DNA from 4 places in the Mesobacillus sp. AQ2 genome. Region 3 is predicted to be linked to each of the others. Evidence: riboswitches for the same ligand, from Rfam matches in the RefSeq annotation. Region 3 holds a riboswitch; each other region holds the start of a gene.
What was found. A riboswitch is a leader RNA that binds a small molecule or an ion and turns the genes downstream of it on or off. The one in region 3 is predicted to bind cyclic di-AMP.

Region 1: it holds a riboswitch for cyclic di-AMP, as region 3 does, so the genes downstream of both, QNH36_RS02555 (TrkH family potassium uptake protein) here and QNH36_RS10900 (potassium channel family protein) in region 3, are expected to answer to the same signal.
Region 2: it holds a riboswitch for cyclic di-AMP, as region 3 does, so the genes downstream of both, QNH36_RS02660 (dicarboxylate/amino acid:cation symporter) here and QNH36_RS10900 (potassium channel family protein) in region 3, are expected to answer to the same signal.
Region 4: it holds a riboswitch for cyclic di-AMP, as region 3 does, so the genes downstream of both, QNH36_RS20215 (TrkH family potassium uptake protein) here and QNH36_RS10900 (potassium channel family protein) in region 3, are expected to answer to the same signal.

The regions. Positions count from the first base shown of each region.
Region 1 covers NZ_CP126080.1:500,416-504,749, forward strand. The annotation lists gene QNH36_RS02545 (cupin domain-containing protein) at 1-378, shown strand, start outside; gene QNH36_RS02550 (hypothetical protein) at 1,237-1,392, opposite strand; cyclic di-AMP (ydaO/yuaA leader) riboswitch at 1,582-1,731, shown strand; gene QNH36_RS02555 (TrkH family potassium uptake protein) at 1,829-3,178, shown strand; gene QNH36_RS02560 (GNAT family N-acetyltransferase) at 3,223-3,669, opposite strand; gene QNH36_RS02565 (DUF1129 family protein) at 4,165-4,334, opposite strand, start outside.
Region 2 covers NZ_CP126080.1:521,852-526,185, reverse strand. The annotation lists gene QNH36_RS02660 (dicarboxylate/amino acid:cation symporter) at 885-2,108, opposite strand; cyclic di-AMP (ydaO/yuaA leader) riboswitch at 2,195-2,331, opposite strand; gene QNH36_RS02655 (class I SAM-dependent methyltransferase) at 2,634-3,443, opposite strand; gene QNH36_RS02650 (DUF3231 family protein) at 4,078-4,334, opposite strand, start outside.
Region 3 covers NZ_CP126080.1:2,172,644-2,176,977, forward strand. The annotation lists gene QNH36_RS10885 (hypothetical protein) at 192-356, shown strand; gene QNH36_RS10890 (PspC domain-containing protein) at 398-586, shown strand; gene QNH36_RS10895 (GNAT family N-acetyltransferase) at 668-1,213, shown strand; cyclic di-AMP (ydaO/yuaA leader) riboswitch at 1,371-1,520, shown strand; gene QNH36_RS10900 (potassium channel family protein) at 1,597-2,253, shown strand; gene QNH36_RS10905 (TrkH family potassium uptake protein) at 2,254-3,576, shown strand; gene QNH36_RS10910 (3-ketoacyl-ACP reductase) at 3,698-4,334, opposite strand, start outside.
Region 4 covers NZ_CP126080.1:4,015,263-4,019,596, forward strand. The annotation lists gene QNH36_RS20205 (BMP family lipoprotein) at 1-323, opposite strand, end outside; gene QNH36_RS20210 (potassium channel family protein) at 486-1,142, opposite strand; gene QNH36_RS20215 (TrkH family potassium uptake protein) at 1,155-2,495, opposite strand; cyclic di-AMP (ydaO/yuaA leader) riboswitch at 2,676-2,817, opposite strand; gene QNH36_RS20220 (diacylglycerol/lipid kinase family protein) at 3,098-3,991, shown strand; gene QNH36_RS20225 (M6 family metalloprotease domain-containing protein) at 4,026-4,334, opposite strand, start outside.

The DNA of each region.
Region 1 (4,334 bases), 1.7 Mb from region 3:
GCAGGAACATGGCATAACGTGACCAACACAGGCAATACTCCACTCAAGTTATACTCCATTTATGCTCCGCCAAACCATCCATTTGGTACAGTGCATGTGACCCATGCAGATGCAATGGAAAGACCAGTAGCGAGCAATGGAGTTCCAGAGGTTTTTGGAAAGACCCCGGACGAATGGGTAAAACACACCGAGTTTTTAGTGCAAGAAGGACTGGAGGACGTGAAAAGAGGAATCAACGCTACACACATCCTGCAGGAATTCATTCTAATGGGTGTGCTTGTCGGAAAAGGATACACACCAGAAAAAGCATATGAGACAGTAGAAGAATGGGAACGCACAGGAAAGTCCCAACTTCTTCAGCAGAGCAAGAATATGTAGGTTTGGATGGGACACGAGACGTTCTCGTGTCCCTTAATATTTTACGTGACTTGATCTCCCGATTAAGGATTCAGACAAGTTTGCGGTGTTTTGAGGAAATGTTGTCAGAATAAGCCCGTGATTTAGACAGGTTTGAGGGTGGAAGGGGAAAAGCTGTCAAGAAAAGCGCGTGATTTAGACAGGTTTGAGGGTGGAAGGGGAAAAGCTGTCAAAAAACTCCCGTGATTTAGACAGGTTTGATGCTGAAGGCGGAAAAGCTGTCAAAATAAGCCCGTGATTTAGACAGGTTTGAGGGTGGAGGAGGAAAAGCTGTCAAAAAAAGCGCGTGATTTAGACAGGTTTGGGGTGCTAAGGGGAAAAGCTGTCAAAAAACGCCCGTGATTTAGACAGGTTTGATGCTGAAGGCGGAAAAGCTGTCAAGAAAAGCTCGTGATTTAGACAGGTTTGATGGTGAAAGGGGAAAAGCTGTCAAGAAAAGCGCGTGATTTAGACAGGTTTGGGGTGCTAAGAGGAAAAGCTGTCAAAAAAAGCGCGTGATTTAGACAGGTTTGGGGTGCTAAGAGGAAAAGCTGTCAAAAAAAGCTCTGGATTTAGACAGGTTTGATGCTGAAGGCGGAAAAGCTGTCAAAAAAAGCGCGTGATTTAGACAGGTTTGAAGGTGGAAGGGTAAAAGCTGTCAAAAAAAGCTCTGGATTTAGACAGGTTTGGGGTGCTAAGAGTAATAGCTGTCAAAAATAGTCCTGGGATTAATCAGGGCTAAGGGTATTAAGAAAGAAGCTAGAAAAAGTGGAGCAATGAGAAGTACAAAAATGGACAAAACGATTATGAACATAGAAAAAACCACTCTAAAGTGGTTTTTTAATCCCGCATGGCTCCTGCTTCCCGGGAGGTCATCGCTCCCTGGCCTGCCTGTACATCTTTTTGGATTTGCTGTTTTACTTGCTGTGCATCTGTGCCTGCAAATCCGGCAGTTGCAGCATTGCCGCTTTTTGCTTTTTGTTGATTCTGTTGCATATTATGGATTCCTCCTCAGTTATCGTTTTATCAGCATTAGTATTTACTAAAGTAGTATCAATATGTGCTCGTATCTTGCCTAAGTTAGACGGAAGAACTGTCCTATCGCCTCCAATCTGGGCTAAACTGTAAAATGGGCATTGACACCAAAATGATATAGGAGTAATTTATATGTATTCATTTTAATAACAAACCTTTTTGCTGAATCCTATGAGCGGGGGAACCATTTTTGGATAAATTGATTTTATCTTGGGGTGAATTTTAGCGTGTGCAGCTAAAAGGGGATGCTCTCAATCCCTAATCCGACAGCTAACTCCGTAAGCGCGGTTGGGAGAAGGGTCTTATGGCCATTCTTTATTTGGGATGGTTTTTTTGTGGTTTTTTAAGGGATGGGGATTCTATCCCGTATAAGTTGAAAAGTAAAGAAGGGGTATCTTTGGTCAATATTTTGAGAAGGAATCGCTTAAAGCCGGCTCAGATCATTGTTTTGTTTTATGTTTTCGCTGTTTTGATCTCGGCTGCGTTACTTAGCTTGCCAATCGCGTTGAAGCCGGGGGTGAGCTGGACATTCATTGATGTCTTGTTTACAGCAGTGAGTGCGGTGAGTGTAACCGGTCTTGCTGTCGTGTCTACGCCGGATACCTTCAGCACAACCGGCATTTTTATCCTAATGTTCATCCTCCAGTTTGGTGGAATCGGAATCATGACGCTCGGTACATTTTTTTGGCTGGTGCTGCGAAAAAAAATCGGCCTTAAAGACCGGCAGTTAATCATGACGGACCAGAACCAATCCCAAATGTCGGGCCTGGTCAAACTGATGAGGCAGATTTTGATTATCATCCTGTTGATTGAAGCACTGGGAGCGTTGATTTTAGGGACTTATTTTCTAGGGTATTTTCCGACATGGGAGGAAGCGTATCTTCAGGGAGCGTTTGCGGCTGTCAGTGCAACGACCAATGCGGGATTTGATATTACGGGAAGCTCGATGATTCCGTTTGCGAATGATTACTTTGTGCAGACTGTGAACATTATTCTGCTGACCCTGGGTGCGATTGGATTCCCTGTCTTGGTCGAATTGAAGGAATTTTTCCTGAATCGCAAAAAACACAATCGAACCCATTTTTCTTTGTATACCAAGGTGACTTCCTTGACCTTTTTTGCACTGATGTTCTTCGGTGCATTCGCCATCTTGCTGTTTGAGTATAATCACTTTTTTAAAGATTATAATTGGCATGAATCCTTCTTCTTTGCCTGGTTTCAATCGTCATCCACCAGGAATGGCGGCCTTGCTACGATGAATGTCAGTGATTTTTCTGACCCGACATTGCTGCTTCTTTGCTTCTTAATGTTCATCGGGGCTTCGCCAAGCTCGGTGGGCGGGGGAATACGGACGACGACTTTCGCTGTAATATTATTGGTCATTATCAACTTTGCAAAAGGGCATAACTCGATCAAGGTATTTGGCCGTGAATTGCATGAAGAAGATATCCGGAAATCAGTGGTCGTAAGCTTTTTGGCGATCATCCTCTGTTTTGCTGCGGTGGTCATTTTGAATGCAACAGAGAAGTTCTCGATGATGGAAATCATGTTCGAGGTCAGTTCTGCTTTCGGAACAACTGGCTTGTCAATGGGGATAACACCTGATCTGAGTTACGCAGGGAAGGTCGTCATCATTGCCATGATGTTTATCGGAAGAATCGGGATCCTGTCCTTCATTTTCTTGTTTAACCGTGGAAAAGCAGAGCCTAAATGCCATTATCCGAAAGAAAGATTGATTGTGGGGTAAAAGTAAAAAAACGCTGTTGAGCCTCAACAGCGTTTTTTTTGATATTATAAAGAAATCTTCATGAATTTGCTGACATCCTTAAATCCCATTTTCTCATATAACTTTATTGCTTTTTCATTGTGTGAATAGACGTTCAGCCTTACATCGCTATATCCGTTTTTACGAAACTCCTTAAACGCTTCTTCCATCAATAATTTGGAATAGCCTTTGCCTCTGTAGGGCGCTTTTACATATAAATCATTGATCCAGCCGATTTCATCCCCCGTTAAGTAATCGAATGCTTTATCAATTTGAACCCAGCCAATAAGTGTGTCGGCATCCATCAAGCAAACAAAATAAGCATTATATTTCGCAGAATGCTCATATGCTTCAATCATTTTTTGCTGATTATCTTCTGAATCGTGATTTGTTGCTTCTTTACGGTTGACTCCAGCATATTCATAGATTTCGTGCAGCTCCATTTCGTCAGCGATTTTAAAGCTCAGCGCCATGCGTTCACCCTCTCAAAATGACTATAGATTTTAGCCTTATTATATACGACAATTGTTCACGAAGTCCTTCTTGGTGAAACCCTGCTAATTGGTTAATGCCATCATTATCTGCAGTTTGACCATGAAAAGGGTGCTCAAGACTGTATTTTTAAAAAATGTCGTTCTATTTCAGTATAGAATCTGTTTACATCCTTGTTTGAAAGGCATTAGCGTTCCTATTTGGACCTGCTTGCCATGTTTTTGGCGAAAAAATAATTTTATTGGCGATGTTCACAACTTTTTTGGCGACTTGGAAATTTTCTTTGATTTTTACCAGTTCGGCTGTGCATAGGTGCATCCAATTTTTCTTGGAACAACCAGCATATTAAAGTCAGCCTCGGCGGTGCAATAACCGTTGAGTGCAGGATTTTTGTTGACAATGAATTGATTTATCCTGAGCATGAGATCCACTAAAATACAGAAAGGAGCTTAACTTAGTTGAGCTCCTTTGAAATATTAAATTTTCTTTTGCTCTTTTTTTCTCTGGTAAAAATAGATGGCGATTAACACAGCTGATGCAAGTAAAAATGTAAGGATAATAATCGTGATGTACAGGGAATCATTGTTTGTTTCATCCGGGATGAATCGGGTGGCAATTGAACCAATGGATATAAATAAAGGAATCA
Region 2 (4,334 bases), 1.7 Mb from region 3:
GGTATTTTGACAGGTCCGAGGGTTGAAGCCGATAAGTTGTCAAGATAGCATCATTATTTTGACAGGTTCGGGGCTAGAAGCCGAAAAGTTGTCAAGATAACATCGGTATTTTGACAGGTCCGAGGGCAGAAGCCGATAAGCTGTCAAGAAAGCATCGTTTTTTGGACAGGTCCGAGGGCAGAAGCCGAAAAGTTGTCAAGAAAGCATCGGTATTTTGACAGGTTCGGGGGTTGAAGCCGATAAGCTGTCAAGAAAGCATCGGTATTTTGACAGGTTCTGGAGTTGAAGCCGATAAGCTGTCAAGAAAGCATCGTTTTTTAGACAGGTCCGAGGGCAGGAGCCGAAAAGTTGTCAAGAATACATCGGTATTTTGACAGGTTCGGGGGTTGAAGCCGAAAAGTTGTCAAGATAGCATTGTTATTTTGACAGGTTCGGGGGTTGAAGCCGAAAAGTTGTCAAGAATACATAGTTATTTTGACAGGTTCTGGGGCAGAAGCTGATAAGCTGTCAAGATAGCATCGGTATTTTGACAGGTTCGGGGGTTGAAGCCGAAAAGTTGTCAAGAATACATAGTTATTTTGACAGGTTCTGGGGCAGAAGCTGATAAGCTGTCAAGATAGCATCGGTATTTTGACAGGTTCGGGGGTTGAAGCCAAAAAGCTATCAATCATCCAGGATGATGCGGGTAGTTAGTGGCTAGTTCTTGACTCAAAACATCGTTCAGAAACCATGTTGCCATATCTGCTGCTATTTCCCACGCTAAAACCTAGCAAGCCTTTTCCTTATAATAAAAAAACAAGCGAATTATGAAAAATTCGCTTGCAAATAAATCCGTATCCTAAGTTTTGAACCGGGCCACTAACAATCTTCACCGGCTCCTTTTTTTACGCTTTTGTAGTTTCTCTTTTTCCTTCCGTCTCTGCTACAATCACGGCACAGGCAGCATCACCTGTGATGTTTACAGCCGTGCGAGTCATGTCTAGCAAACGGTCAATTCCGATAATCAGGGCGATCCCTTCCACTGGCAGGTTAACGGATTGGAGGACCATCGCCAGCATGATCAGCCCTACTCCCGGAACACCCGCTGTTCCTATGCTGGCCAGAACAGCTGTCAGGACAACGGTGATCAGTTGGGTTAAGGTCAGATCCACGTTAAATACCTGTGCGATAAAAATTGTCGCTACCCCTTGCATGATGGCCGTACCATCCATGTTGATTGTCGCACCGAGCGGTTGAACGAAACTGCTGATTGACTCAGGGACTTTTAGATTTTTCTGTGCGGTGCTCATGGAAAGCGGCAGGGTAGCATTGCTGCTCGAAGTACTGAAAGCAACGCCCATCGCCGGGGCAAACCCTTTAAAGAACCAAATCGGACTTTTCTTTGCCAACAGTGCCACCGAAGATCCGTAAACGAAAATGGAATGAATCAGAAGTGCCAGCAGGACAACAGACATGTAAAGGCCCATGGCTTTGATGGCATCGAGTCCCTGGCTGCCCACTGCTGAAACAATCAGTCCGAATGTACCATATGGTGCAAACTTCATCACCAGGTTGACTAAGTACATTAACAGGTCATTCCCCTGTTCAACGAGGTTCAGTATCCCTTTCGTTTTGTTGCCAAGCATGGTCAGGGCGAAGCCGACAAAGACGGAGAAGGTGATGATTTGGAGCATGTTTCCTTCTGCAAAGGCTTGGATAGGATTTTTAGGGATAATATTTAACAGCGTATCAGAAACCGGCGGAGCTTCTTTTGACTGGAACTCCGCATTGGCGGTGTCAAAAGTACCGACATTACCAGGCTGGAAAACATAGCTCAGAGAGATGCCGATGATGAGAGCCATAGTCGTAGTCATAAGGAAATAAGAAATGGTTTTAAGGCCGATCCTGCCAAGCTTCTTCGGATCGCCAAGTCCCGCGGTTCCAAGTGTAATCGAAAAGAAGACAATTGGCACTACGAGCATATTGATAAGGTTTAAAAAGATTTTCCCCAGCGGTGTGAACACAAACTGATCGAGCTGCGGAAAAATGCCGGGTGCAAACAGATTGATCAGCAGCCCAGTGATTCCGCCGGCTATAAGGGCTATGATAATTTTGGTAGACAGTTTCATAAAGGTAACCTCCAAGTTGTGAATATTTTCCTGAAAAAGGCAATAAAAATACACAGAGGCAAAAACCACTGTGCATGAATGCAGTGTTTTCCTCTCAACACGCCTACGAGGTTAGCTGTCGGGTTCGGGTTTTGAGAGTACCCTACCTGTTAAGGATTCACCCCAATTACTAAAAAAAGTAACAATTGGTTCCCCCGCTCAAAGGATTAAGCGATTATGTATTATTTTTTTAATATAATATCAGGTTTATCCGATTTTGGGAACAAAAAAAATTTTCCTGATTCATCCCGTTGGCAATCTTCCCCCCTTGGAACCGACTAAATAACTAATTGATCCTTATGGCCTTTTAACTAATTTTATTGTTTGCAATTTTGACCAAAATCCCTATAAAACCTAAATCTAAAACGTATGACGAAATCTGATAGTCACGATATATCAGTTTTTTTCACAACAAAAATGCCGGGTGAATTCCCTCCGTTTACAACTCCATTGTAATTATCTTCTTTTCCCCATTTTTCTAAAATGTTACTTCTTCCTGCCAATATAAAGTAAGTGTGTTGAAACCCCAAGAATACTAGGGTCAGTAGCTTTTTCTTTTATTAAATCAATAATTTTTCTTACTTCTTGATCACCTTTATCTCTCCAATAACTCCAACTATCATTGTTAAGTATCGCTCCTGGATTCGAACCTATTAAATCCAATGTTTCAAATCCTTGTGATTCCATAAAAGGATTGATGTCTGCAATATTAAAATAATACGCCCCTGTAAAACGTCCCTCATCAGCGTGGTTAAAGCAACCTGTTTGAGAAAACCGATTAATGGTATCCATATTATCATTCGGCTTCCAATTCATCGGATTTATCAGCGATGTAAGTATGTGCCTAATTCTGGGCATAAAAGCAACGAAAACTAGTCCGCCTTTTTTGGTTACTCTATTTAACTCTTCGACAGCCTGGATACGTTCATCTTCTTTTTGTAAATGATACATAGGACCAAGCATTAACGATGCGTCGAATTGTTCATCTTTAATCATATTAAGCTCTCTGGCATCCGCTGCATAAAACCCTTCGAATTGCCCTTCTAATTTCAATTCCTTAGCTTTATCTTTTGCGATTTCAACTAATCGTGGGGTTAAATCCGTGAGTGTTACCTTATAACCTTCTTTTGCAAGTTCCATTGAATACTTGCCGGGTCCAGCACCATTATCAAGGACGTAACCATTTTGGGGCATATGTTTTTTTATAAAATGCCAATTCACTTGGAATTCAATTGGTTCACGCTCTAATCTTCCCCACTCATCAAATTGATTGTAATAGTTAATGATTTTATTCATTATTTCACCCATATTCCACTTTTTATCTAATGAAAAGCCTTCATATCCTTTTAAGCTAAACTCCCTCGTTATTCAATAAGACCTTCATAAGAGTGCTTTAATCCTTCTTGCAAGTTTATTTTCCTTTAAAATCCTGCAGATCTTTTAAAAGACCGGAATTACATCCATGATTAACCGAGCGTCACAAATAAGGGAGATAATAAACCCAATATAACGAAATGCTTAATCGTAATCATCCATCCAATACAACACATCTGGTACTGGGGTAAATTATATCTCCATAGAAAAGTGGTCTTTGTCTATCCATCGTTATAATTCATCTTTTCATAAACTTTACTAAACTGTATTATTCTTCCTGATAAGGAATAATCCTTCTATAAATTAACCTACTTCCTTAATTTAATAAAAGAATTCAATAAAAAGCGGCCGCTCAGGCTACAGGTTTCCCACCTGAAATGCACTAAGAGAGACCGAGAATACCCAGTTATAATGAAGCTTTTTCAGCATTCCTTTTCGTCATCACTCCTTGCATTTTCCTGGCTGAAAAGTTTTTATTAACTGCTTTACATGTGTCTTCCACGTTGAACCTAAAAAAAAGAAGCGCCTATGATCAGGCGCTTCCCTGTGAACATTGCTACTCTTCCCCTTTAATGAGCTTTTCCCGATCCACAAACATCGGAGGCTGCTCGAGCCAGCCTCTTTCAATAATCATCTGGGCTCCATCTTCGGAATAGGCTAAAGCTCTTAAAATAAAACCGCTGTACATGGCTCCTACATCTCTTCTCATACTCAGGGACAAAGCCATTCCATAAGCAGCTATTCCCAATTGGGAAAGGATGCCAACCACAAAGAGCATCAGCCGGTCAGAATATGGCGCATCAGTTGAATCAC
Region 3 (4,334 bases):
GTTTACGCAAGATGCGAACGTTATGAAAACAGTGATTCCAAGTTTATTCAGTCTCTTTTTTGCAATCATGTTTATCATTTACATGATTTTATTTTTCGCACTTTTTGTGAGAAGCGTAAAATTAACAACTAAAAAGTTGAGACATTAAGTAATGGGTAACTCATAAATCCTAGATGGGTGGTTGTTTGAATATGAAGAATTGGCAATATACGCTGTATTTATTCATTCTTGGTGTTATTTCCTTCATCACAAAGGAAATCGTAACCTTTGCTATGTTAGGAATAATTTTGGTTTCCCTCAATAATATTCATTTCACCCTGTTAGAAATAAGAGATAATCAAAAGAAAGCTGACTAAAAAGCAGTATTCATTTTAGTTTCGATAAGAGGATGATTTAAATGAATAAAAAGTTAAGAAAGTCTTCAAAAGATAAGTCGATAAGTGGCGTCTGTGGGGGCATTGCTGAGTATTTTGGAGTTTCTTCTTTTTCAGTAAGACTAATTTTCATTTTATTGCCTGGCGCTAATGTACTGCTTTATTTAATTCTGGCTAATACGATGGCTGATAGTCCGCCTTCATTATATTAATCAAGGTGTGTGATGGAGGCATCTTTTATAGAATTAAAGGTGAGTACTTCTATGAATTTTCTGGGTGGAGGTCGTATATGAATGGCTAAAATTCAACCAATGGAAACAAACAGGCTTATCCTGAGGGAACTTAGTGAAGAGGATTATGAAGATATTCATGAATTTAAGTCAGATAAAAAAGTGGTTAAATATTTAACTTGGAGTCCTAATAGCAGAGAACAAACATTACATAGCCTTAAAAAGCAGATTGCTTTTCAAAACGAAGAAAACCGACAAATCTATGTTTTAGCGGTTGTAATAAAAAATACTAAAAAAGTCATCGGTAATGCTTTGTTTATGGTAAGAGATCAAGACTTTATAACAGCGGAAATCGGATATTTTATTAACTCAAACTACTGGAAACAAGGATACGGAATTGAAATTGTTAACGGATTATTATATTTAGGGTTTAATACTATGGATATCCATAGGATATATGCAGTATGTGATGCAGAAAATGCTGGTTCAGTCAATCTTTTAAGGAGAATAGGTTTCCGGCAGGAAGGTCATTTTATTAAAAACTTGAAGGTAAAAGGACAATGGAGAGATCATTTTCTATTTGCTATGTTAAAAGAGGAGTTTAAATAAGTTTCCTCGTTGGGATTTTTTTTAGGTTAAGGTAAGCCTCCAGTGTCTCACAAGACTCCGTAAGGTAGACTTTGTTCAAAGCAGTAAACGTAAACTATGACCAAGAAATGTTTGACAAAGGAAAAAGAAAGGCGTAGCTTATTATATTATTCCCATATAGACCTTTTTGCCGAATCTTTGAGCGGGGGAACCAATTTCTGATAAACATTGTTTATCTTGGGGTGAATCTTAGCATATTAAAGCTAGGAAGGGATACTCTCAGTCCCTAATCCGACAGCTAACTCCGCAGGTGCTATAGAGAGAAGGGTTGATGAACGCCATTGGCCATTCTTTAGTATAGAATGGTCTTTTTTATTTTTAAATAGAAGGGATGTGTAGGAGCAGTGAAAAAGCAATATGCTGTTTTGGGCTTGGGCCGTTTTGGAGGAAGCCTTGTAAAAGAGTTCTATGAATTAGGTGCAGAGGTTTTAGCAATTGACATTGATCAGGATAAAGTCGATCAGTATTCTCAATATGTTACCCATGCCGTACAATTCAACGGTATTGATGAAGAAGGGCTTAAACAAGTCGGGATAAAAAATATTGATCATGTTTTTGTTTCTTTTGGAGGGAATATTGAATCAAGTGTTTTGACATGCCTGATTTTAAAGGAAATGGGTGTACCCAAGGTCTGGGCCAAAGCACATAATGATAATCATGCAAAAGTTCTTGAAAAAGTCGGTGCAGACCGGGTGATCCATCCGGAGCGTGATATGGCTAAAAGGATTGCGAACCATATATTCTCTGATAAGATCATTGATTACATTGAGTTGTCGGAAAAGTATAGTATGGTTGAGATTGTTGCTACGAAAAAAATACATAATAAGTCATTAACGGACCTGGATATAAGGGCGAGATATGGATGCAATATTGTAGGCATTCTAAGAGGGCAAGAAATCATTGTTTCCCCTCCTGCAGAAGAGGTCATTTCTATGGGAGATGTACTGATTGTGATGGGCCGCAACTCTGATATTAACCGTTTCGAGAAAGAGGGGGTATAGGTGAAACACCGCGTCATTAACCTGAATCCTTCTCAGCTACTTGTTTTGGTCTTTGCTGTGTTTATCTTCATAGGCACGATTTTGTTGAAATTGCCTTTTGCAACGGAGGACTCAATTACCTGGCTGAATGCTTTGTTCACAGCTACATCAGCTATGACAGTTACAGGTCTGGCTGTCGTTGATACAGAATCAGCCTTTACTCTATTTGGTGAAATAGTGATTGTCTCCCTGATTCAATTGGGAGGACTGGGAATCATGTCTTTTGCAATCCTTATCTATATGGTGTTAGGGAAGAAAATTGGAATCAAACAGCGGATCGTCGTGCAGCAGGCATTAAATCAAACATCTATCGGCGGGGTTATCTTGTTAGTCAGGAATTTGTTCATCTTTTCCTTAACGATTGAAGCAATTGCCATGCTCCTGCTGGCTATCCGCTGGGTGCCCCAATTTGGTTGGGGTAAAGGGCTTTATTATAGTTTTTTTCATTCCATTTCAGCGTTTAACAATGCCGGTTTTGCATTATGGTCCGACAGTTTGATGGGATTCGTGGGGGATCCAATCATCAATATTGTGATTACATTGCTATTTATCATTGGGGGAATCGGATTTACGGTTTTAGCTGACATGTGGAGGAAAAAGCGCTTCCGTAAATTGAGCCTCCACTCCAAGATGATGATCATCGGTACATTCATTATTAACCTCGTGGCAATGTTCATTATTTTTATCCTGGAATACCATAACCCCAATACACTCGGAGGATTGAATTCACTAGGTGATAAATTGTGGGCTTCTTATTTCCAGGCAGTAACACCGCGAACTGCGGGATTTAACTCCCTGGATATATCGGCCTTACAGGAAGATACGATCTTCTTATTTTTAATCCTTATGTTCATAGGTGCAGGAAGTGCATCTACTGGGGGAGGCATAAAACTAACAACGTTTTTGGTCATATTATTTTCGGTCATTACGTTCCTTAAAGGAAAAGAAGAAACCGTGCTCGGAAAAAGGGCAATCAGCCTTACGATTGTTTTGCGTTCATTGGCGATCTCGACAATTGCACTTTTTTTAATTTGTTTGGGGATTTTTATTATGAATATTACGGAAGAAGCTCCATTCATTCAAGTTGTTTTTGAAGTTATATCGGCATTTGGTACTGTAGGATTATCAATGGGAATAACAGGGTCACTTACCGCAATTGGGAAAGCAGTGATTATATTTGTTATGTTTGCAGGGAAGCTAGGCCCATTGACAATGGCTTTTTCTCTTGCAAATGCAACTGAATCACGAATTAAGTATCCAAGGGAAGATGTACTCACAGGGTGAGGCATTTCCGCTATTACCTTTAATGAAAATAAATGAAAATCGCTTAACAATGACGTTAAGCGATTTTTTAATTTCTATTATCATCAGTGGTTTTTAGTCATAGCTACTGGTCTTCCAAGACTTAAGGATTGGTTGACCATAATCCAGCTGTTTTCACAAGAACTCTTGGATGCAGTTTCAATCCTGCAACAAGAAGGTCTGCTAAATCCTCTGGCTGCATGACATTTTCAGGGTTCCCGCTGATCAGATTGCTTTCGACAGCGAGGTCGGTTGCCACAGTACTTGGTGTCAAAGCCGTTACGCGCACATTATTTTTCCTGACTTCAAGCATCAGTGATTCTGTCAGTCCGAGGACTGCGAATTTAGAAGCAGAGTAAGCACTAGTGACTGGCGCTCCTTTTTGGCCAGCAGTGGAGGAGATATTCACAATGTCTCCGGATTTTCTTTCGATCATTTCTGGCAGAACCGCTCTTGTAACGTTATAAACTCCCATCAGGTTTACGCGGACAATCTTTTCCCATTCTTCAGGGGATAAATCCATAAAGCCGCCAAACTTTGCGATTCCTGCATTGTTGACTAGAATATCAATCGCACCCAGGTCTGATTTGATATGCTCCACGGCATGCTGTACCGCTTCAAGATCAGATACATCTGCTGAGGCAGCGGAAATATTAACATCATACTGCTCGAGTTCTTCAGTCAGTTTTTCAAGATTGGACATCGTTAAGCCAATCAATCCTAGATTAACTCCTTCTTTA
Region 4 (4,334 bases), 1.8 Mb from region 3:
GCGACTTTTTCCAAATCCTCAAGAACCATGAAACCAAGCCCGATGACAAGATCATTTCCGTCTTCCACCAGCTCAGTAAACCCCTTTTCATAGCTGCCTGCTTCCTGCAGCTCACGATAATCAAAAAGAATATCCAATTCATCCCTTGCTTTTGTCAGTCCGGCAAACGCTGCATCACTAAAAGATTGATCGCCAAGTCCGACGTCAGACAACATGATGCCAATTTTAACCCTTTCCTTCGCCTTCAACTCTGTGTTGGCGCAGCCAGCAAGTCCCCCTGCGAGTAAAACTGCGATAAAAAATATATACATAATTCGTTTCATCTTGATGTCCTGCTCCCTTTTCAAGTAAATTTATATTTATTTCATCGGCCACCGTCTATTTTTATTAATGCCAGAACAGAAAGTCTATTTTTTGTAAATTTTCAAAATAGTGAACGAATAAAAAAGCAGGCTGTCTTCTTCCCAGCCTGCCTCATACTGTCATTATTTAATTTTCGCGAATTTATGCAAGTCGCCATTTTCTCCCAGGACGATCAGAATATCTTCTGCTCGAAGTGTCTTTTCAGGATCTGGAGAAATATCGACCTTATTTGCTGTTTTGACGCCGATTACGGTAATATTGTATTTTGCACGGAGATTGATTTCAATCAGGTTTTTGCCTGCCATGCTCATTGGCAGCTTGATTTCCTCAATACTGTAATCATCTGAAAGCTCGATGAAATTCAATACATTCGGGGACGCCATCAGTTGATGGGCAACACGTTCCCCCATGTCCCGTTCAGGGAAGATGACTTTGTCAGCGCCAACCTTGAATAATACTTGTGCATGGTGTTTGTTGAGCGCTTTGGCCACGACATTGGAAACGCCCATTTCTTTTAAAATCAGAACGGTAAGGATACTTGCCTGGATATCATCGCCAATTGCCACGATGACCGTCTCGAAGTTCCTGATCCCCACAGCCTTCAAGGTTTGCTCATCAGTTGAGTCTCCGATTACCGCATGTGTAACAAACTCTTTATATTCCTCAATATGCTGCTCGCTCTTATCAATCGCCAGCACTTCATTTCCTTCATAATACAGTGTTGTCGCTACACTGGACCCAAAACGCCCCATCCCGATTACTGCGTATTGCTTTGCCATAATATACTCCTCCTACCCAATCATCACTTTTCCAGCTGGATATCGATAGTGATCCTCTTTTCTTTTTTTTGCCACTGCATAAGCAAGTGTCAATGGACCAACCCGGCCCGCAAACATCGTAATAAGTATTAAAATTTTCCCGAATGAGGACAGCTCAGGGGTCAAGCCCATTGAAAGTCCTACAGTCGAAAAGGCTGACACCACTTCAAAAAAAATCATAAGAAAATCTTTTCCCGGTTCTGTGATAGTTAACACCATCGTCATGGATATCACTAAGAAAATAGCAATAAGTGTAACCGTCAAAGACTTGGAAACGATGGAGAAATCCATCCTCCTTCCAAAGAAGGTCACATCTTCCCTGCCGCGGATTTGCGATTTGACAGCACCGATCAAGACGGCAAATGTGGTAGTCTTGATCCCCCCTCCTGTTGATCCGGGAGAAGCGCCAATAAACATCAGGAAGATGATCAAAAACAAGGTTGATTGTTTTAAATCAGGAATGCTTAAGGTATTTGAACCCGCAGTCCTTGGAGTGACAGCCTGATAAAATGCCCCGAAAATTTTACCAGCCGCTGATAAAGGCTTCAGGGTAGCAGGGTTATTATACTCCAGGATAAAAATCAGGAGAGCCCCGCCAACTACCAGAATACTTGAAACAGATAGTGCCATTTTCGAATGCAGGGACAAGCGGCGAGTGCTTCGATACTCGAATAGTTCATTCATTACAATGAACCCGATGCCTCCCAGGCTGATCAGTGACGTCACCGTAAGATTGACGATCGGGTCTTCAGCATAGGCAGTAAGGCCCCTGAAACCTCCCATCAAGTCAAATCCGGCATTATTAAAGTTTGACACTGCGTGGAAGAAGCCGAAATAAATAGCTTTTCCCGCAGCCATATCCTGCGAAAACCTGAATGATAACAGGATTCCGCCGACAATCTCGGCAGTTGCTGTGAAAATCAGGATTCTTTTTACAAGCCTTACGACTCCTTCAACGTTCTCGTTGTTGAAAGACTCCTGGATGATCAATCTTTCTTTTAATGAGATTCTTTTCCCCAAGATGAATGCGAGCAATGTAGCAAAGCTCATAAATCCTAAACCGCCGACCTGGATCATCGACAGGATGACCACTTCTCCAAAGGCAGTAAAGGTGTCACCGGTATCCACGACAACCAGCCCTGTCACACATGTAGCCGATGTTGCAGTGAAAAATGCATCAAGCAGCGGAAGCCCCTTACCATCAGTTGTAGCAGAGGGCAGTGACAGCAGCAATGCCCCCAGCAGGATAATCGTCCCAAAACCTAAGACGAGTATCTTTGGAGGGTCCAGCTCAATAAACAATCTCCTACGCATGGTGTTTTCCTTCTTTCCTTAGTATGAGGAATTACGCGTCTAATATTTCCTGGCAGGGAGTTATGTTTAACTGGTTCAAGATATAGCCGGCATATCTAAAATCACGCAAAACAAAAAAGCCCCCGGAGGCTAAAAGATTTCAGCCTTGTGGACTTTTGAATAGTCGTCACACAAGCTTCATCTTCCTCTTCTGTAACGCTTGCGAAGTTAGCTGTCGGATTAGGACTCAGAATAGCCCTGCCTTTTGAAAAGGCTTCACCCCAAGTGGACGCATCCACAATATTGGTTCCCCCGCTCCTGCCGGATTCAGCGATTTAGAAATATGAAACTCATTCAGTTTTTTGTTCCAGAAATCTGAAACTGTTGTAATCATACTCCTCCGGATTTCGGTTGTAAACATGAAAAGGAACGCAAAAATGACTTATTTTATTCATTTCTTCCCAATAATGACATGAAATCAAGGACTTTCTCACTGAATCGCTGTTTTTCTTTGTTTTACACTTCTGTTAACTCATTAACACCTTTCTCCACACCTGTACGCGGTTTATAGCCGGGGAATTAAAGGTAAATAATAAGTCAAAACAGTTTGGAGGTTGTTGCGGATGAAAGCGATGGTTATAGTGAATCCTTCTTCAGGTAAAGAAAAAGCGAATGATTATGCAGAAAAAATTGAAGAAACATTGCGAAACAATTATGAGGACATAGAGATCAGAAGAACGGAAAAAGAGGGAGATGCCGCTGCATTTGCCACCGAAGCATGCGTTGCTTTATATGATGCGGTCATCGCTATGGGCGGTGACGGAACCATCAATGAGGCCATCAATGGACTGGCCGAACAGGCACACCGGCCCGCTCTCGGCATAATACCGCTTGGGACAGTCAATGATTTTGCCAGGGCACTCAATATTCCGCTGGAACCTTATGAGGCCATCTCTATTTTAGAAGAGCAATATCTTCGTCCTGTTGATGTCGGAAAGGTCAATGAGTCTTATTTTGCCAATGTTCTTGCAGTTGGGGCGATCGCAGAAGCATCTTACAACGTAAGCGCCGAGCAAAAAACCAAACTTGGCCCACTGGCTTATTTTATGGAAGGTACAAAATCCTTCCTGAATGGCGAAGCTATTAAAATTAGTGTTGAACACGAAGGAGGGAAATGGGAAGGCGAGACTTTCCTTTTGCTTACTGCCCTCACAAATTCTGTTGGCGGATTTGAGGCACTTGCCCCTGAGGCAGACGTGAATGATGGTAAATTCCACACTTTTATCATAAAAAAGTTATCCATCCCAAAAATTGCAACCCTAATCCCTTCACTTTTGAGAGGAGAATTGGAAGAAAGCAAGGAGGTCGAATATATACGCACCTCCTATCTGAATGTATCCTCCAACAAACCTCATGTGGTCAACATCGACGGAGAAGAAGGCGAGCCGCTTCCATTCAGTGCAAAAGTTCTTCCAGGACATCTGAATATTTTTGTACCGGTCATTAAAAAAACCTGAGCAGGGATCACTCCTTGCTCAGGTTTTTTCAGCCTTATTTCACGCTTGAATTAAAGTTATAGAAAAATTTAGCCGTGATTGATCCATCTTTGTTTTCCTTGATGTTCGTCACGTGGATTCCAGAATCAGCAGGTGTATCACTTAAGCCTTTCCAGAAGTAGTAAGAACCAGAGTGTACATTTCCAGAAACAGGAGTGATCTTGCTGCCAGTCTTGAAGAAGTCACCAGCATCGCCGCGATTCATGTTCTTCTCAAGGTTATACAAACCATCTGCCTGAAGGACGGATAATCCATAGTGCGTTACCACATCGCCATTGCTTGCCGTCTGTGACTGGTTGTACTG